Regions from separate parts of the Peptacetobacter sp. AB800 genome, predicted to be linked through region 1. Evidence: riboswitches for the same ligand, from Rfam matches in the RefSeq annotation. Region 1 holds a riboswitch; the other holds the start of a gene.
The links. A riboswitch is a leader RNA that binds a small molecule or an ion and turns the genes downstream of it on or off. The one in region 1 is predicted to bind thiamine pyrophosphate.
Positions count from the first base shown of each region.

Region 2: it holds a riboswitch for thiamine pyrophosphate, as region 1 does, so the genes downstream of both, thiM (hydroxyethylthiazole kinase) here and thiC (phosphomethylpyrimidine synthase ThiC) in region 1, are expected to answer to the same signal.

Region 1 is NZ_JBLOUI010000027.1:21,958-32,836, forward strand. Features, by position in the region: gene ACK2WN_RS08460 (leucine-rich repeat protein) at 1-3,563, opposite strand, end outside; gene ACK2WN_RS08465 (hypothetical protein) at 3,532-3,732, opposite strand; gene ACK2WN_RS08470 (arsenate reductase family protein) at 4,014-4,370, opposite strand; gene ACK2WN_RS08475 (thiamine phosphate synthase) at 4,550-5,182, opposite strand; gene thiH (2-iminoacetate synthase ThiH) at 5,188-6,315, opposite strand; gene ACK2WN_RS08485 (thiazole synthase) at 6,349-7,131, opposite strand; gene thiF (sulfur carrier protein ThiS adenylyltransferase ThiF) at 7,193-7,987, opposite strand; gene thiS (sulfur carrier protein ThiS) at 7,993-8,187, opposite strand; gene thiC (phosphomethylpyrimidine synthase ThiC) at 8,238-9,545, opposite strand; TPP riboswitch at 9,707-9,820, opposite strand; gene ACK2WN_RS08505 (alanine/glycine:cation symporter family protein) at 9,998-10,879, opposite strand, start outside.
Region 2 is NZ_JBLOUI010000032.1:2,565-13,443, reverse strand. Features, by position in the region: gene ACK2WN_RS09180 (patatin-like phospholipase family protein) at 1-712, opposite strand, end outside; gene ACK2WN_RS09175 (DUF4275 family protein) at 1,028-1,675, shown strand; gene ACK2WN_RS09170 (O-acetyl-ADP-ribose deacetylase) at 1,748-2,269, shown strand; tRNA gene ACK2WN_RS09165 (tRNA-Arg) at 2,565-2,638, opposite strand; TPP riboswitch at 2,812-2,911, shown strand; gene thiM (hydroxyethylthiazole kinase) at 2,987-3,808, shown strand; gene thiE (thiamine phosphate synthase) at 3,786-4,436, shown strand; gene thiD (bifunctional hydroxymethylpyrimidine kinase/phosphomethylpyrimidine kinase) at 4,464-5,255, shown strand; gene ACK2WN_RS09145 (haloacid dehalogenase-like hydrolase) at 5,436-6,365, shown strand; gene ACK2WN_RS09140 (hypothetical protein) at 6,435-6,803, opposite strand; gene ACK2WN_RS09135 (hypothetical protein) at 6,787-6,954, opposite strand; gene ACK2WN_RS09130 (PadR family transcriptional regulator) at 6,950-7,228, opposite strand; gene ACK2WN_RS09125 (CPBP family intramembrane glutamic endopeptidase) at 7,537-8,385, opposite strand; gene ACK2WN_RS09120 (folate family ECF transporter S component) at 8,658-9,173, opposite strand; tRNA gene ACK2WN_RS09115 (tRNA-Arg) at 9,261-9,337, opposite strand; gene ACK2WN_RS09110 (magnesium transporter CorA family protein) at 9,696-10,631, shown strand; gene ACK2WN_RS09105 (calcium/sodium antiporter) at 10,723-10,879, shown strand, end outside.

The DNA.
Region 1 (10,879 bases):
TTGTTTAAGAAGGCTTTTACTTCTTTAGGAACATTATTTCCGTTCACTAATATTACCGGTATTCCTTCTTTTGATGAGAAAGAAGCTATTGATACAGCATCCGGATAGTTTCTACCATCTGCTATTATAACTTTTCCTTTATTTCCACGTTTAGCTATAGTTTCTTCTGCAACTTTTATAGCTGTTTCATATCTATTTTCTCCAGCAAATGCTGATACTACTGAAGATTTTGACTCTGCAAATTTTTTGATTTTATCTTTATTTGCTTTTGATATTGAATTTCCACCAACAAATACTATTTCTTTAGCGCCTAATCTATTTATTTCTGCTAATATTTTGTCTATGTTATTATCATTTATTAATAGTATAGGACCATCACCTTTTCCTGCTAATGCTGCTGAACTTAGTGCATCTGGGAATTTTTCACCTGATACTAGGTATACTTTCTGTGATGAAGAGTATACTTTCTGGCTTATATCTACAGATGTATCGTATCTATTTTCACCAGCTATTTTATCAACTACTTCAACTTTTACACCTTCATCTGGTTTTTCTTCTTCCTGTGGTTTTTCAGGAGTAGATGGTATTGAAGGAACTGATGGTTCTGACGGAGCTTTATAGATTATTTCGTATGTATCTCCATCTTTTTCAAAGTTTAAATGATTACTATTACTAGTATATAGCTTTGTTATCATATCTACATAGTCATTACTCTTTTGGAATGCTGTAGGATGTAATGATTTTAAACTATATGGAAGATTTACTTCTTTTAGTAGACATTCTTTAAATGCATTTTCTCCTATTGTCTCTACACCTTCATGTAATACTAATTTTTTAGTTGTTCTCCATTTTTTATTATTTGCAAATGCTTGTTCTCCAATAGTTTTTACACTTCCTGGTATTTCAATACTTTCTAATCTAGTTGAAGCAAATGCTAAATATTGTATTTCTTTTACTGTATTTGGTATTTTTATCTGTTTTAAAACTGTACCTACAAATGCAGACTGTCCTATTACTTCAACACCGTTTGGTATTGTTACACTTGTAAGTGATGTGTTTCTAGCGCATATTCCCTCTGGAACTGTCTTCATAGAATTTGATAATTTTATACTAGTCATATCTGTATTAACAGAGAATGCCCCTGCTCCAACTTTTATTACAGAATCTGGTATAGATACACTTATTAAAGTATTTCCGTTGAATGCTTGTAATCCTATTTCTCTTAATTTGCTAGGTAGTTTTATAGTTTTTATGCGATTGAATCTAAATGCACCTTCATCTATTTTTGTTACAGAATCTGGTATAGATACACTTAATAATCCATTTGGCGATTTTACTGTATCAGTACCCATTATTACACCATCTGTTGTTTCAAATGCCTGTTTACCTATTTCAGTTATATTTTGACCTTTATCATTTTTTTCTGGTATAACTAAATATTTATTTGTTTTGAATTTTTCTTTACCTTTTTCACTGTATCCAGTTATAACTGTTCCATTAAAAGTAAAATCATCTACATTATATTTCATTTCATCTTTTATTTTTAGTTCATCTATGGCCTTCTGCAGACTATTTTTAGCAGCATCTATTTCCTTTTGATCTTTACTCTTATCTAAAGTTGATTGAGCCTTTGCTTTTTCATCCATAAGATTTTTCCAAGATTCTGATGTATATAATGTTTCTTTTAAATCTCCTATACTAGAAATTAGTTTTCTAAGGTCTGTTTTATTTACTCCATCTGTAAGAACCGCCAAAGCATCACTTAATTTATTAAGTTGCTCATTAATCTGTGCTTGAGTAGAATCTTCTTTTTCAAATACAGCCTTTGCATTATTCAGAACGTTTTCAAATACATTCCATTTTTCAGAATTATATTCACTAGGATTTAATTTATTAGCTTCTTTTATTTCTTTATATAATTCTTCTCTATTTACAGTTTCACCTTTTAATATGAATTTGTGATAATCACTCTTAGTTTGTATATAAGTTTCTTCTGTTAAATGTTTTGGATTTCTTGTATATAAAGAAACTTTATTATCATCAATTTCATCTCTATTTTTCTGATCTTTAAATACCTCTCCCAATAATTTAAATATACTATATGGAAGATGAACTTCTTTTATTCTATTTCCAGAAAAACTGTAGTTATCTATCTGTATTAATTCAACATCATCTGAAAATTCAAGTTTACTTATTTCGTTTCCTTGGAATGAGGCATTCCCTATTCTTAATACTGAAGCTGGTATGTATAAGCTTGTTATTTTGTTTCCTTTAAATGCTTCTGAATCTATAAATTTAACATAGTTAGGTATACTTAAAGATGATATATTATTTCCTGAAAATGCTCCTGCATCTATTACAAAGTCTTTTTTACCATCTAAATCACTAGGGAAAGTTATTCCTTCTATTCCCATATTTTTAAATGCTTCTTTTCCAATACCTTCAACTAATTTTTTAGAACCATCTGTATTTTCGACATATTTAGGAATTGCTATTGTTTTAGTTTTTTCTAGTTTTTCTTTTCCTGAGTCAGTTAGTCCTGTTATACCAAAGTACTGCCCATCAGTTGCTGTGTATGCACATTCTCCAGAAGTAAAGTCTTTTGATGTCCATTTTATATCTGATTTTTTTAGATTTAAAGTAACTTTTATTTTGTATTTATTCTTTATTTTATTGAAGTCCTCATGATTAGGTAAATCTATAAATTTTCCTTCTATAATTATTGTTTCTTCACCATCTTTTAAATTGCTTAAATCCCATTCTATTCCTTCATTTTCTTCTATTGGCATATTATCTTGAGCTACTAATAACTTTACTCTATTTTTTAATATTTGTTTTATTTCATCCTCATTATAGGAATTTACATCTATTTCACCAAGATTTAAGTTAATAGTTTTTTCAGATGCATTTCTTGTTGGAATAACTATTGTTACTTCTCTATTATATGGAATATTTAACAATTCACATTCAAGAAAAGTGTTTTCATATATCAACAATTTCTTTCCTTCTTTAGATATTGTATATTCTCTCAAACCAGTACAATATTGAAATACATTATTTCCCACATATTCTAAATTAGGTCCAAAGTTTATTTTTCCAGGAAGGTTTTGATTTTGTTCTTTTCTACTAGCAGAAAAAGCTCCTTGCTCTATTCTTTTTAATGAATTAGGTAATTCTATATTCTTTAATGTAGGAATTTTGGCAAATGCATTTCTTCCTATTTCTTCTAATCCTTCATTAAATTTAACTTCTGCTAATTTTGTTCCAGAAAAAGCAGCCATACCTATACTTTTTATTGTTGAGCTAAACTCTACATTTTTTAAATTACCACAATTTGCAAATGCAGATGCTCCTACATTCTCTAAACCTTCATTTAATATAACTTTTTTAATAGTTGTATTCTTTATAAAAGCATTTTTCCCTATCGAAGTAACTGTCACACCATCTATTTGTTCAGGAATAATAATGACCTCTGTATCTGTTCCTAAATACTTACTAATCGTTCCTGTCTCTTTATCAAACTCAAACTGATCAGATGGAGTTGGTGTTGTTACCCCCCCCATTTTGATTAGAATCTATATTTTCTACTTCTGTTCCAGTCGTATTTCCAGACACAACCTCATTTTGTTCAATTGAAGATTCTAAACCTTCAACATCAGCAAACACATCCACATGACTCATAGAAAGTCCTAATGCTACAGCCAATGCTATTGATAATGATTTCTTAAACATTAAAACACCCCCATATTATAAATTAAAATAAATCGTGTCAATTCGAGTATATCATATAAAATATTACTTAAGTTTATATTACGCTATACTATTTATATATATACATATAGATAAAATCTATATTTTTTTATTAGATTATAGAAAAAGTATAGTTATTAAACTATTTTTGTATCTTTCTTCTTATTTATTAGACAATTTTATAATTTACTGCATAAAAATACCCTAGCTTATTGGAATTTCTCCAATAAGCTAGGGTAATCTATTTTCATGTGGGGCATTTTTTATTCGCTAAGTAATGCTTTCTGCCAGTCTGCTTCCTTAAATCCTATAAGAACTGCTTCTCCTGCATCAAATATAGGTCTTTTTATAAGCATCCCATCAGAAGCTAGTATATCAAGAAGTTTGTCATCTGATTCAACCTTTACAACGTCTTTTAAATTAAGTTCTCTATACTTTTTACCACTAGTATTGAAGAATTTTTTAATTTCAAGACCACTTCTTTTATACATTTCCTCTAATTCTTCTCTTGTAGGTGGTTCTTTTACAACATCCACCTCTTCAAATTCTATTCCATTTTCTGATAGCCAAGCCTTGGCTTTTCTAACTGTAGATCATCTATTATATCCGTATAATTTCATAACATTTCCTCCAAATAAACAATTTCATTATTTATATAATCTATACATACCCTATTGTACTATAGATTAAACAAATACAAAATAATTAATATTTAATAATTATCTATATGTTTAAATGTTATTAATCATATCTCTTCTTTTAAAGAAATTTTTTACTCATTTAATTTATTCTCAAAATCTTATTTACAATTTATAAGCTCTTCCATAGTCATTTTTACATCGTTGCTTTTCATAATCAAAGACATAACTGCAATATCATCGCAGTATTTTAGTGTTTCTGCTGCATTTGAAGAATCTATTCCTCCGAGTGCTACAACCTTGACTTTTGTTAATTCTCCGCCCATTTTCAAAAGTTCAAGTCCCCTTGGTTTTAACCCTTCTTTGCATTTTGTTTCATATATATGTGAAAGTGTAATATATGAAACTTTTACACCATATTTACTGCAAAGTTCTTCCATTTCAGCTACTTCGTCCGCACTATGTAGAGAAAGTCCTATCTGTTTTTCAATCTTAAAATTATACCTCTCTTCTAACTTCTCTTTAAATAGCCAAAATGGAAGGTGTATTCCATCGCAGTCGGTGTCTTCATAAGCTTTGAACTTACTGTTTATTATAATAGATGTTTTTTTTCTTACATCAACTGGAAGAGATTGAGATATTTTTTCATAAATACAAATTACCTCTTCATCAGTTAAATCTTTTTCTCTGATAATTATATTATCTACTCCATTTATACAAGCTTCTTTGATTCTATCAAAGTACTCTTGCTCGCTGCATAGAGTCCTATTTGTAATTAAATACAAATTTATCACTACCTTTATTTCTGGCTTCTAGCTGTATAATCAAATCTTTCCCAGTCTTTGAATACATGCTGATAGCCAATTTCTTTTAACATTGCTGTAACTTCAGGCACTTCGCAGTCGTGATTTGGTTCAAACTGCGCTGTATCGTGTTCATTCTGAGAATGTCCACCTACATCAGTAGACACACCTGCACTTAGTTTAGTTACACCAAATGGTATTATATGTTTTCTTGTTTCTAAGTTTTCTCTAGTAGATACGTTTAATCCTGCATGAGGGTCAAATAATCTCATAACTAACATAGCCTGAACCATATTAGTATCAGTTACTTCCATTATTCCTTCAAAGCATCCTTTGAAAGGTCTTATTCTAGGTGCAGAATAAGATAATTCAATATATGGATAATGATCTTTTAAATATTCTCCATGAAGTATAGTAAAGAATGCATCTGTTCTCCATTTATAAAGTCCTAAAAGTGCTCCTAAAGTAAGGGTTCTCATACCTGCTTTTGCCCCTCTTTCAGGTGCATCTAATCTCCATTTGTAGTTGGCTTTTGGTCCTTTTATATGTACTTTTTTGTACATTTCTTCATTATATGTTTCCTGATATACAGTAAGACCTTCTGCTCCATTTTCTACTAAATGTTTGTATCCTTCAACACTCATAGGATATACTTCTATCCCTATTGAAGGGAAGTATTTAGTAGCTAAGTTTACAGCCTCTCCTATATATTCAATGCTAGACATTTTTTCGCTTTCTCCAGTAAGTATTAATATATGTTTAAATCCCTGTTCAGCTATTGCCTGACATTCTTTATCTATTTCTTCCATGTTTAATTTTTTTCTCTTGATTCCACTGTGGCAATTGTATCCGCAGTATACACAGTGGTTTTCACAGTAGTTTGCTATATACATAGGAGTATATAAAGTTAATGCTCTACCAAAATTCTGTATACTTATTCTATGTGCTTTCTGAGCCATAGCTTCTAAGTGTTTTTCTGCTGTTGGAGATAATAAGTTTAGAACATCTTTATGGTCTAATTTATCCTTTTCTAAACTTCTTAAAACATCATAGTCTGTTACATTTTCCCAATATTTATCAAAATCAAAGTCCTTATACTGTTCTATTACTTCATAGAAACTCATTTCTTATCGCCTGCTTTCTTATTCTTAATTTCCCTATTTATTTAAGTTTCCTAAAAATCCTGTTAATGGTGATGATGCATTAGCATATTCTGAAACTGCACCTGTTTTAGCTAAGTATGCAGCTCTTCCTCCCTCAACTGCTAATTTAAATGCTTTTGCCATTTCAACTGGATCTCCTGCAGATGCTATAGCAGTATTTACTAAAACTGCATCAGCTCCCATTTCCATAGCTTCCATAGCCTGAGATGGTTTACCTATACCAGCATCTACTATTATTGGTATATCTAATTCTTCTATCATTATTCTTATCATTTCTTTCATCTGAAGACCTCTGTTAGATCCTATAGGAGCTCCAAGTGGCATAACAGCTGCTGCACCTGCTTCTATTAATCTTCTTCCTGCATAAAGGTCTGGAGTCATGTATGGTAATACAACAAATCCTTCATCAGCTAAAACTTTAGTAGCTTTTATTGTTTCTTCGTTGTCTGGAAGTAAGTATCTCATATCTGATATAACTTCTATTTTTATAAAATCTCCACATCCCATTTTTCTAGAAATTCTAGCTATTCTTATCGCTTCTTCTGCATTTGTAGCTCCTGAAGTATTTGGAAGTATTGTCATATCTTTAGGTATGTAAGTAAGTATATTTTCTTCTTTGTTTCTTTCGTCTAAGTCTACTCTTCTAAGAGCCATTGTTATTATTTCACTTCCACTAGCTTCTATAACTTTTGGAAGCATATCATTTGAGCCGTATTTTCCTGTTCCTATTAGAAGTCTGCTATCAAATTCATGTCCTTTTAATACTAATTTATCCATTTTTTATTCCCCCTATTTTTAGATTACTTTCAATAATCTTTTTTATAATAAAATAATAAAATTATTCGCCATCTACTAGTATCTGTACTACTTTATTTGCCATGTGATTTGCACAAATCGAAACTCTAGGAGCCATTAATCCATCTCCTTCTTTAGCTTCATTTACAAAATCTCCACAAATATAAAACTTATCTCTTATTTTTTTAGTCTGTATTATGTTTGAATCATAGTATCCAGCCATTCCTGAAGAAGCAACTAGATACTTATCTCTCATGTGTATCAATACATAATTGCTTATTTCTGCCTTGCAATTTGGATTGTCAAAGGCCTCTACAATAATATCTGCTTCAGAAAATAACTCCATATTTTCCTTGCTTATTTTTTCATTTACCAAAGTTATATCTACAAAAGGATTTATTCTTTCAATATTTTCTTTTGTAGCCTCAGTTTTGAGTTTGCCAATATCATTTATGAAATAATTCTGTCTATTTAGGTTTGAAGGCTCTACAACATCAAAGTCTGCAAGTATTAATTTTCCTACTCCAATTCTTGCAAGGGAACTGGCTATATTAGAGCCAAGTCCCCCTAATCCAAGAATTGCAACCCTTCCTTTTTTCAAAGCCTGATGAACATTTGGCGTATGTCTAGCAGTTAAAAGAGCTTCAAATTCTTCAAGAGTAGGTTTCTTACCTTTTTGAATAAGTACTACTCTATCATTCTCTTTTAATACCTTATCCTCTATTGGGAATCCATTTACAATTATTACATCACAAAGTTTGTTGTATTCATTTTTTAATTCTTTGGCAGTTATACCTTCTTTAGCAGATATTTTCTTTTCATTTAGAAAAATATCCATTATTTTTAACCGCCTCCAACGAAAGCTATTAATTCCACCATAGCTTCTTTATCTGGTATATAAGTATCGTATTCAGATTCGTCTACTATTTTCATATCTATCTCAACAACTACTCTGTTTCTGTCTATTTTGTAGTTTTCTAGTATCTGAGAAACAGTAGTACCTTCTGGAAACTGTACTTCTTTTCCATTAACTTTCATATATTGCACCTCCATTTCGTTGCAATATTTTATTTATATAAATTTATATCTTAGTCAAATACTAAATCCACTTCTTCACCGTTGAATATTTTATTAACTGTTCTAAGTGCACACATTTTTCCGCACATAGTACAACTATCTTCGTGTTCTGGTTTAGAAGAATCTCTGTATTTTCTTGGTTTTTCTGGATCTAATGCTAATTCGAACATTGTAGCCCAGTCTAATTCTGCTCTGGCTTTAGACATAGCATTATCCCATTCTCTAGCACCTTTTATTCCTTTTGCTATATCTCCTGCATGTGCAGCAATTTTTGTTGCAACTATACCTTCTTTCATATCATTTAAATCAGGTAATCTTAAGTGTTCTGCTGGAGTAACGTAGCATAAGAAGTCTACACCTTTAGATGCTGCAAGTGCTCCACCTATTGCACTAGTTATGTGGTCGTATCCTGGAGCAACATCTGTTACTAGAGGTCCAAGTACATAGAATGGAGCTTCATGACATAATTTTTTTTCTAACATTACGTTAGCTTCTATTTCGTTTATTGCCATGTGTCCTGGTCCTTCTATCATAACCTGTACATTTCTCTCCCAAGCTCTCTTAGTAAGTTCACCTAAGTTTATAAGTTCCTGTATCTGAGCATAGTCAGTAGCATCTGCTATAGAACCTGGTCTACAAGCATCTCCTAAGCTTAGAGTAACATCGTATTTTTCGCATATATCAAGTATTTTATCGAAGTTAGTTAACATAGGGTTTTCTTTATTATTCATATACATCCATCCAAATAATAAAGAACCTCCTCTTGATACTATATGAGTTAATCTCTTATCTTTAGCTATTCTATCTCCTATTTCTTTAGTAAGACCTGCGTGTATTGTCATAAAGTCTACACCGTCTTTTGCATGCTGTTCTATAACCTGTAAGAACTGCTCTTCTGTTATTTTTACTAATGCAGTTTCTGTAAATCCAACAGCATCATACATAGGAACAGAACCTATCATTGCTGGAGATATTTCTACTACTTTTTCTCTGAATTCTCTTGTTTTACCATAGTTACTAAGATCCATTATAGCTTCTGCTTTCATTTCTATAGCAGTTTTAACTTTTTCTAATTCCCGGTCTATATCTTTACAGTCTCTTGATATACCAAGGTTTACGTTTATTTTAGTTTTTAACCCTTTACCTATACCTTCTGGGCTAAGTGATTTATGGTTTTTGTTGGCTGGGATAACAACTTTCCCCTGAGCAATTAATTCTCTTAATTCCTCTACGTCCATCATTTCTTTATCGGCAACTATTTCCATTTCTTTAGTTATTATTCCTTTTTTAGCTGCGTCAAGCTGTGTAGTGTAAGTCATACAAATACCTCCATTTTTTATATTGAAAGCAATTTTTGCCCTCTTTTCGTTATTTTTTGCAAATAAAAAAGTGCTTCCCTTACTTAGGAAAGCACTTTCATCTTCTCTGTTATACTAGTTTTGTACTTTTTATTCGTTGTACTCAAACTTTTACTTTATTGAAAATTTTCTACTAGCTTCCCTTCGCAAGCATTATCTTGATCAGGTGTTTAGGGTTTGTAAGTTTTTGGCTTTCTCTCTCAGCTGACCTTATTTCAGCGCCCCTAGCATCGATATTATGTTTTTAACACTTCACTTAATAAATTGTGAATACTTTTCCATTTGATTTGAGTATATCATAACAATTTGAATTGTTCAAACATTTTATTTTTTGATTTATAAAACTTTACTATAAAATACTCAAAATCTATTCATAAAAAATATCAAATCTTTAGCTTTAATTTAAGTATCTATTAATTAGCTTTGTCTTCTTTATGCCAGTATTCAACATTTTCTAATCCTTCTATTCCATCAACAAAGAATTCTGGATCTTTTATACCAGCTTTTTTCTGTCTAGTATAGTCTTCTAAAGCTATATATGCATATTTTCCTAATTTAGCGATAACTATCATGTTGATGATTGCCATAAATGCCATGAATAAGTCAGCTAAATCCCAAACAACCTGAAGTTTTGCTATTGATCCGAAGAATACCATACCACAAACTAAAACTCTGTATACATTTAAAGCTCCTTTGCTTTCAGTTACGAACTGTATATTAGATTCTCCGTAGTAGTAGTTACCAACTATTGAACTGAATGCAAATAAGAATATACATACTGCTAAGAATATTCCACCTACTGGTCCTATATGAGCAGTAAGAGCTTCCTGAGCTAAAGCTATACCTTCATTTCCACTTGTTGCATATCCATTGTAAAGTAATACCATAAATGCTGTACAAGAACATATTATTATAGTATCTGTAAATACACCTAATGTCTGGATTAATCCCTGTTTAACTGGATGAGAAACTTCTGCTGTTGCAGCTGCATTAGGAGCAGAACCCATACCTGCTTCATTAGAGAATAGACCTCTCTTAACACCAGTTAAAAGAACTGTCATAAATCCTGCACTTGTTCCAGCTATCATCTGTCTTGGTTTGAAAGCATCTGCAACTATTGTAGCTATAAGTTCTGGGAATTTTCCTATGTTTAAAACAACTATTCCTATAGCAACTAATATATACATACCAGCAAATACTGGAACTATTACTTCTGAAACTTTAGCAACTCTGTGTACTCCACCGAATATTACAAGTGCTGTAAGAACTGCTAAAACTATACCTATTACCATATA
Region 2 (10,879 bases), on a different contig from region 1:
AAATCTTCTTTTCTCTTTCAAGTTCATTTACCCTTTCAAGCTCTTCATTGTACACCTTATATCTATTGTTTATTGTAGAAACCAAATTAGGATACTTGTGATAGAAAAGCTTAGGCATAAGTTCGTTTGATTTTTTCTTTCTATAATCTTCAGGTCTTGTAAGCACTACAATCACTCTATCGTAGCCCATGCTCATAATTTTATCTATTGGGATACTATCAGAAATTCCACCATCTAAATAGCTCTTACCCTTCACGCAAACTGGAGTTGATAAAAATGGCATAGAACCAGAAGCTCTTAAATATTCAATCTGATCCTCATCTCTAAAATCATCCAGCTTAATATACTCTGGCTTTCCAGTTTCGATATTTGTCACAGTTGCATAAAATTCCTCGTCGCTATTTTTATATGTATCAAAATCAACTGGATCTAATTCATTGACAAGCTTGTTAAAACAAAATTCCTTGTTCATAACATTTCCCGTAGTTATCCACGAATGAAATCCCATGTATTCCTTGCTTGTTGCATAATTTTTATTATATCTCAACACTCTACCATGCTGCTTTGATTTGTAGTTCATTCCAAACAATGCCCCAGCAGAAACACCTATTATCCCATCGATTTTTATGTTATTTTCCATAAACACATCAAGAACACCTGCAGTGTACAAACCACGCATCGCTCCACCTTCTAATAATAATCCTGTTTTCATACATCCACCCCCTAAAAACTATTCATGATTTTGAAATATACCACTCTTTTTAATATAAGTCAAATTTAATAACTAATTTATTCTTAATTCCATAAATATTCAAGAATTTTTTGAACAAATACTATATAATGTTAATACGTTTATATTTCTATTGCCAACTCTTTCATAGAAGAATCTCTTAAAGAGCTTGATTAATATTGTCTTCCTAATAAATAAAGTATTATAATATATAGAAATAACTGATTTATATAAACAAATGATTTATATAAATCAGTTTAATTTCATTTATTATACAAATTTAGGAGGAATAATTTTATGAAAAGATACTCAAAATATTTAGTAAGTGGTGTCGTATTTTTCGCAATACTATCTCTTGTCAGCTACTTCCTAAAACTAAACTGGAATATACAAATTCTTTTATTCGTAACTATTGTATATATAGTGTTTAGTTTTATAAGTGATGTCTTTATAGCAAAAAAATTCGCTAAAAACCCGGCTGCAGATGTTGAAAGCTTAAGCGAAGAAGAAACTGAAAAACTTCAAAACTTAATAGACAAAGGTGTTCTATTCTTACATGTACCTAAAAAGCCAATCGCTGAGCAGTGGGATAAACAGTTTGATGAGTTAGTTTCTGAAGAGGATAAAGAAAATAAAGAGGACTACTCTGACCAGTTCAAATGGCATTTATTCAGCTTTGAACTTCTTCCTGCTCTTACAGGTGACGAAGCCAGAGCAGCTTTTGATAAGGAAGAAAAACACGAGCTTTACCTATTCTTTGAATATGCAGATGAAGCTTACATAATTGGAAACGCAAACCTAATTACTGCAAAAGACATAGATGAATTATATGGAAAAAGCGAGTTAAATTCATCAGACTTCTATTTCTTTGATCCACTAAACAGTTGGACTTATGTAGTACCTCACGAAGAAGAACTTGGACCATACTTCTACAAGGCTAAATAATTTTAGATACTAAATTATAGCAAAAAGGTAATTCGCCTATTATAAATAAATTTTTCTTAGGAGGAATTTAATATGAAAATAGAAACAGTACTTGGAGATATCACAAAACAAACAGACGTAGAAGCAATCGTAAATGCAGCAAACAACAGCCTTCTAGGTGGTGGCGGTGTAGACGGGGCAATACATCGTGCAGCAGGACGAGAACTTCTAGCAGAATGTAGAACGCTAAACGGATGTGAAACAGGGGAAGCAAAAATAACATCCGCATACAAACTACCTTGCAAATACATAATTCACACAGTTGGACCAATATACAGAGGTGGGAACTCTGGTGAGCCACAACTTCTTGAAAATGCGTACAAAAACTCTATGAAAGTAGCGCTACAAAACAAAATTCGCACAATTGCATTTCCATCAATATCAACTGGAATATACAGCTATCCATTAGAACAAGCTGCAGAAATAGCAGTAAAAACAGTAAATGATTTCTATATGGAGCATCCAAACGAATTTGATTGCATAAGATTTGTACTATTTGATGAAAGAACAAAACAAGCTTATGACAACGCAATAGATAAAATAAAACATAAATAAATAGATATAAATAAACATAAAATATATAAACAGAATTGGAGAATAAACTATGAACAACAAACCATTACAAACGTCAGAATAAAATGATGGATGCCAAATGGATTTTTTCTAACGTCATCTCTTTTACTCGGAATTATATCAATTCGAACTCGACTATCTGCAGACGGCTCACAACTTTGAAATGTGTTACTCTAAAAGTGTGAGCCGTCGAAGCCAGGAGGTGAGAATGATATAATTTTGAGTAAAAAAAGAGATGCCATTAGAAAAATCCATTGGCATCCTCAATTATTCAAAGTGTCCCTGACAGGAATTGAACCTGCGACACCCGCTTTAGGAGAGCGGTGCTCTATCCTGCTGAGCTACAGAGACATATTTAAATCGTATATAACTAATAACATATTAAATATTATATCACTAAAAATATTACTTTTCAAAAAAATTTCCAACCCTTTCATTCATTTTCCAACATCAAAACTTCTACACAATTGAAAAAAACTATTATCTATGCTATCATTTAATTAGTTGAATTTTTAAAATAATTTAAAATCAAGCAGGGGAGCTTTTTCGGCTGAGAGTAGGTAAAACCTAGACCCTTAACCTGATTTGGATAATGCCAACGTAGGGAGAAGATAAGATATCAAACACGAGCCTTTGTTGGTTTCGTGTTTTTTTATTTTTAAAATCTCTCTCAATACTAAAAAGACTGGGGGAATTAAAATGTTAAAATCAACTATCGAAAATGTAAGAGAAATATCACCACTTATCCACAACATCACTAATTATGTTACTGTAAACGATGTTGCAAATATAATATTAGCTTGTGGTGCAAGCCCTATCATGGCTGACGATTCTGAGGAAGTTGAGGATATAACTTCTGTGTGTACTGCTTTAAACATCAATATCGGTACACTTAATAGAAACACAATCCCTTCTATGATATTAGCTGGTAAAAAAGCAAACGAATTAAATCATCCAACTGTGCTAGATCCTGTTGGTGTAGGTGCAAGTAATTTAAGAAATAAAACTGCTAAAGAATTACTTGAAAATGTGAAATTCTCTGTAATAAGAGGAAATGTTTCAGAAATAAAATTCTTAGCTACTGGTATCGGTGCTGGAAAAGGTGTCGACGCGGCTGTTGGCGATGCAGTTACTGAAGAAAATCTTGACTCTATGGTGAAATTTGCAAAATCATTTGCAAAAGAAACAGGTAGTATAATTGCAATAACTGGTGCTATAGACTTAGTTGCCGATGCTGAAAGATGCTTTGTAATCAGAAATGGTAGAGCTGAAATGGGAAAAATAACTGGAACTGGATGCCAACTTTCTGGACTAATTGCCTCATTTATCGCTGCAAATCAGGACAATATGCTTGAAGCAACTGCAGCTGCTGTAATAGATATGGGACTTTCTGGAGAAATTGGTTGGTCTAATATGGAAAAAACTGACGGAAACTCTACATACAGAAACAGAATAATTGATGCAATTTACAATATGGATGCTAAAACATTGGAAGAAGGTGCTAAATTTGAAAGCAAGTAATATAAATGGAAAAGATTTACAGTTATACGCTATAACTGACAGACATTGGCTAAACGGAAGAACTCTTGCTGAACAGGTAAGAGAATGTCTTGAAGGTGGAGCTACTATACTTCAAATAAGAGAAAAAAATCTTCCAGAAGATGAATTTTTAGAAGAAGCAAAGGAAATTCAGGCTCTTTGCAAAGAATTTAAAATACCATTTATCGTAAATGATAATATAAATATCGCAGCTGAAATAAAAGCTGACGGTGTTCATGTTGGACAGGAAGATATGGACGCTAAAAAAGTTAGAGATATGCTTGGAGAAAATGCAATTTTAGGTGTATCTGCATCTACAGTTGAGGAAGCTTTAAAAGCAGAAAGAGATGGAGCTGACTATCTTGGTGTTGGGTCAGTCTTCCCTACTTCTACTAAAGGAGATGCTGACAGCGTAACATTTGAAACATTAAAAGAAATATGTAAAACTGTATCAATCCCAGTAGTTGCAATAGGTGGAATAAATTCAGATAATTTATTAAAACTAAAAGGCAGTGGAATAGATGGTGTTTCTGTTATAAGTGCAATATTTGCAAGTGACGATATAACTGCTGCCACTAAAAAACTTAAAGAACTAACTGAAGAATTATAAATCTTATCTTTTTAAGGAGGAATGGTTATGAAAGTTGCTTTAACAATAGCAGGAAGTGATTGTAGCGGTGGTGCAGGCATTCAAGCTGATATTAAAACTATGACTACAAACGGCGTATTTGCAGAATCTGTAATCACAGCTTTAACTGCACAAAACACAACTGGAGTATTTGGAGTATTTGAATCCTCTCCAGAATTTGTCACTCAGCAATTAGATGCAGTATTCACAGACATTTACCCAGATGCTGTAAAAATAGGAATGGTATCCTCTGCTCCGATTATAAAAGCAATAGCAGAAGGATTAAAAAAATACGAAGCAAAAAATATTGTAATAGATCCAGTTATGGTATCTACAAGTGGCTCAAAACTACTTCAAGACGATGCAATTTCTACACTTGAGGAAGTTTTATTCCCTCTTGCAACGCTTCTTACACCAAACATATCAGAAGCTGAGATACTATCAAACATCAAAATCAATTCAGCAGATGATATGACGAAAGCTGCAGAAATAATCGGTAAAAAATACAATGCCGCAGTCCTTTTAAAAGGAGGTCACAGTATAAATGATGCAAACGACTTATTATACTCTGACGGAGAATTTAAATGGTTCAGCGGAAAAAGAATCGACAACCCAAACACTCATGGAACAGGCTGCACACTTTCTAGTGCAATAGCTGCAAACCTAGCAAAAGGAATGAATTTGGATGAATCTGTTGAATCTGCAAAGGCTTATATTTCTGGTGCTTTAGCTGCAATGCTAGACCTTGGAAAAGGTAGTGGACCAATGAATCACGCATTTGCAATTAACGGTAAATATTAGTATAATTATATTATGAATGGCTACTTTAAATCTTAAAAACAAACCACTTATACCTATTTTCTTTTAATATAAATAGAAACAAATCTTATTCTCTTTTTTGTGGAAAGTTTAAAAGTTTTTAGTAGCTATTTATTTTTACACACAAAAATTAAAAAAGATTAAAAGAAAGGAAAAAACAAAATGAAAAGATTTTTAAACTGTAACGCATCTGATTTTGAAAAAATGACAAAATCAGAACTTATCGAATCAATAGCAGCCAGTGAAGGAAGAATAGTAGTTTGCGAAACTATAGGTGCTGTTCCTCAGATGCTTGGCGATGTAACAAACGCAGAATTTGCTGCATCAATGGGAGCTGATATAATACTTCTAAACATATTTGATGTAAACAACCCTGTTATGCATGGACTTCCTGCTGATGTTAAACCAGAAGATTACATAAGAAAAATCAAAGAACTTACAGGTAGACCAGTTGGTTTAAACCTTGAACCACTTGAAGAAGGTGTTGCTAGTACTGTTGAAACTGATGAATGGGCTGGATTATCTTCAGGACGTGTAGGTACTTTAGAAAACGCTAAAAAAGCAGTTGAAATGGGTGCTGACTTCATAGTACTTACTGGAAACCCTGGTATAGGTGTTACAAATAAATCTATAACAGATACTCTAAAACTTTACAGAAAAGAACTTGGAGATAGCGTTGTTTTAATAGCTGGTAAAATGCACGCAGCTGGTATACTTGGTGAAGCTGGTGAAAAAATAATAACTAGAAACGATGTTAAAGAATTCTCTGAAGCAGGAGCAGATATTATACTAATGCCTGCACCGGGTTCAGTTCCTGGAATAACTATGGAATATATAAGAGGACTTGTTTCTTATGCACACGAGCTTGGAAAATTAACTCTTACTTCAATAGGTACTTCTCAGGAAGGTGCAGATGTTTCAACTATTAGAGAAATCGCACTTATGTGTAAAATGGCTGGAACAGATCTACACCACTTAGGAGATTCAGGATATATGGGAATGGCTCTTCCAGAAAATATACTTGAATACGGTAAAGTGATAAGAGGGGTAAGACATACTTATCATAGAATCGCGGCATCTATAAAAAGATAGATTTAATCTAGTTTAAACGATACATATAGAAAAAGGGACTAAAAAGTCCCTTTTTTCATGTATGATTATTTATTTTTCTTTGCTTCTAATTATAAAGTATCCAATTAATAACACAGCTCCAACTACTACCAATACTTTAGATAAAATATTTGATTCATTGTAGAAGAAGTACTCAGAGAATATATCTGGATTTACTATGTTTCCATTTTTGTCTAAGAAATCTTTTCCGTTGTATCCTAAGTATGATGTATTTGCTCTTTCGTCTTCAACCTTTAACTCTTTTTCATAAACTGTATCTGAATTTAATCCCTTAGAGCTTGTACTTGTATTTCCATCTTCCATATCGACAACGTATAATCTAAATGCTTTGATTGGACTATATTTTTCCTCATTCAATAATTTTTCTAATTCGTCTTTATACTCATCGACCTCTGTCATATCGTATTTTTTTGCTAAAATTATTATATCTATCTAATGAAGATGAAAGCTTTTTTATAACTTTGTTTAACTCATTTTGCATTTCTTCCCCACCGTCAAAATTTTCTATAGCTTTTTTACAAGCTTCCTCCTCGCTTAAGCCTTGATTAATATATTCTTGTGCTGATTCGACTAAGTGCGACCTCCTCTAAAAACTGATCCATTACTTTTTTAATAAACTGCCATTCTTCTTTTTTTATTTTTAAAAATTCACGTCCTTCATCTGTAATATGATAATACTTTCTCTTTCCACCTGAAGTATGCTCATCACTCCAATATGATTCAACGATATTCTTAGATTCTAGCCTTTCTTGAAAAATAAATTTAATATTAAAACTTAATCGTATATATAAAAAAATAGAGGAATACCCTCTTCCCCTATCCATACATAATAATTATATTTTCTTATCATTCGCTTAAAACCAATCATCTATACTTCTCCTACACAAAACAAGTTTACTAACTTAAAAAGAGTGGATTAAATCAAAACTTTCCGAAACTATTTATATGTTATAGTATTGAAGCTTATAGACAAAACGCCCTCGACAATCTGCAGACGCGTATTTTATTTACAACAAAACTCTTCCTTCAACACCCGTCGAAGCTGGAGAGTAGTTTGTCTATAAGTTCAATACTTCCCATATAACATAGAAACGGAAATTTTGATTTATCCACTCTTTATAAAGATAGCAAATTAATTAACATATACTCTTTTACTTTCTCTATAGCATAACATTCCTGCTATTACAAGTCCTGCCATTCCCACAACACCAGGAAGAACATGACTTATTGAATTCCCAGCTGCAACATTAACAAAAATAGAAGCTGGATTATATATATTTATAATATTCAACGATAAATTGAATAACACCGGACACCAAAGCGACTCTGTCTTATAAAGTAAATATGACTGAATAACTCCTACTGATGTACTCATAATTAAAAGCATCACTGCTCCATTTAACGGATTCTCCGCTACTTTCATATATAAAATCATAATTATCGGCAACTGCCATACTCCCCATAAAAATCCATTAAGTACAGCTGCCTTATCTGGTTTCATAATCTTGCACATTCTTGGAAGAAGATAACCTCTCCAAGCAAACTCTTCACAAAAACTCTGAATTATACCATAGATTGGGAAGATTATCGCTAAATTTGAAACCTCATATGTAACACTCTTCAAATATTCAAACATACTTGTATACTGAAGATTGTAAACTGTCACCATCCCCAATAATTTAACCCCTGAATGGAATATTATATAGTTTATAACTGCTCCAAAGTATATTATGAAAGGAGTAAAAAGTAATGTTTTTATGTAAGTCTTTTTATTCCTCTTGATGTTTATCTTCAAGAACATATTTCTAAGACCTTCTCTGCAAATCATTCTAGTTATCAATGCAGCCAACGCTGGTGAAAAGATCATATACAATAATAAATCCGGATTTCTATCTTGATAATACATAATTGAAAGAGCTATCATAAACATAAGTGCTATTCCGAAAAATACAGATATTTGTTTCTTTTCTACATTATTCATGAAAAAACCTCCCGTCTATCTGATTCGTTTTACTTAATTATAATATTAACACCCAATTATTAAATTAAATTGATATTATTTCTAAAGATTTATGAAATTTTAATCATAATCAATTTTTATTTTCTAAATATTTTATAAAAATTTTTAGATTTAAAATTTACATAAAAGTTAAAAGTAATCTCCTTACACTCACAACTATACTATATATTAATACATTTAAAGATAAATTTCAAATCTTTGATTTTATTTATATTTACAAAATCAAACGAATTTTAAACCGCTCTTCTATTCATCGCCATATTTTTCATGCTAACTATAGGATATGAAACATTGTATATAACAAATGCTTTTATTGGCACCATTAAAGCTGCTTTAAAAGCTCTTGTTGGTAATGTCGCCATAAATCCGTATCCGCTAAGTAGGTATATATTACCTGTGTTTAGAATTAATTCCACTAAATTAACTAAAATTGTACATATTATTATATTTCTCATAGCTTTTGGTTTATTGTAAAGGAATTTTCCGTAAAGTAGACCAACTAACGCTGTTGTAACTGTAAATCCTGGGAAGAAATCTCCTGTTATAAGTGTTACTCCTATTAAATCGGCTATTACAGCTATAATCATCGTATATTTAGGTCCGTATAATATCCCCGCTATTGTTAGTGGAACAAAGCTAAATCCTATCTTTATTATTGGAGTAGATATTGATAGGAATCTCGATAAAATTATCGTTATCGCAACTAAAAGCGACATCATAACTAAGTCTTTAGTCGTAATTTTATTCATTAAAAATAACCTCCTAAGTTTTCTTTTATTAAATTTTCTGTTTAAAAAACAAGAAGTCCCACAAAATTTGCAGGACTTCCTAATAAATGGTGTACCCGACGGGACTCGAACCCGCAGACCTTCAGAGTCGGAGTCTGACATTCTACCAATTGAACTACAGGCACATATTAATAAAATATACTTTTTAAGAAAAAGTATATTTCAAACACATATATTATGATAATTCATATCGCCTACTATGTCAATTATTTTTTACTCTTTTCTTTTCATATTACAATGTAAAAATTCTCAGTCATTTGAACAAATTTCCTTGATTTTCTGTCAAATAAAATGTATTCTATTTAATGGATAGATATTTTAAATTGGAAAAGGAGAGTGATGTGCAATGGATAGTTATCCGTTGCAAAGTATTAAAAATTTAAAACCTATCTGTTAACAGTATCTTAGTCGCAATAGTAGTTTGGCTTTGATTACTCGTTAGCCGATAGTACTACTATAATTAAAAACAAGGAGTGTGTTGCGATGATAAGATACTATAAAACTATCGATTCTAAGCTAGAAAAAATAAACGAGCCAGAAGAAGGATGCTGGATCAACCTTGTTGAGCCTAATCAGAGCGAGATACACGAGATATATGACCATACTGACATAGATATCGAAAGTATCAATGCTGCTCTGGATGAGGAGGAACGTTCAAGAATCGAAGTAAATGACAACCATACTCTTATCCTTATAGATATACCTATAGATGAGAGTGACTCACATAACTCGTTATACAGCACTATACCGCTTGGTATAATAATTACCGAAGATGTAATTCTTACAGTATGTAGTGAACAGACAAAGATTCTTAATGACTTTATTGTCGGTCATATAAAGGATTTCTACACTAATATGAAGTCTCGTTTTCTTCTTCAGATTTTGCACAAAAATGCATCTTACTACCTACACTATCTAAGAAGAATAAACAAGATGACTACTACTCTAGAAAAAGAAATATATGACTCAATGCAGAACAAGCAGCTTATTCAGTTACTAGAGCTTGAAAAATCTCTGGTTTACTTCTCTACTTCATTAAAATCTAATGAGTTAGTGCTTAATAAGATGCTTAAAACATCAAGTATTAAGAAGTATCACGACGACGACGATTTATTAGACGATGTTATTGTAGAAAACAGACAGGCTCTTGAAATGGCTACTATTTACGGAGATATACTTAGCCGAATCATGGACGCCTTCAGTGCGATAATCAGTAATAACCAGAACAATGTTATGCAGGTTCTTACAGTTATCACACTTATTGTTTCATTACCTACATTAATATCAGGGTTCTTTGGAATGAACGTCGGCGGAATTCCGCTTGCTGAAAACCCAAACGGTTTCTGGTTGATATCTTTTATATCAGTAATTGTATGTGTAATTATTACTATGTTAATGTCTAAAAATAAACTTTTATAGATTCTGTTTCGTAAGTGTTTTAAACTATTTAGAATGCTTATGAAACAGACTTTTAATTTTAAGGGAAATTTATAAAGGGGGTAAACTTAATATGAATTATATTTTATTGGTAGTCGGATTTGTTCTTCTTGTAAAGGGAGCCGACTATTTTGTTGAAGGGGCGTCGAGTATTGCAGAGTCGCTAAAAATCCCTTCACTTATAATAGGGCTTACAATAGTCGCTTTTGGTACTAGTGCACCAGAAGCTG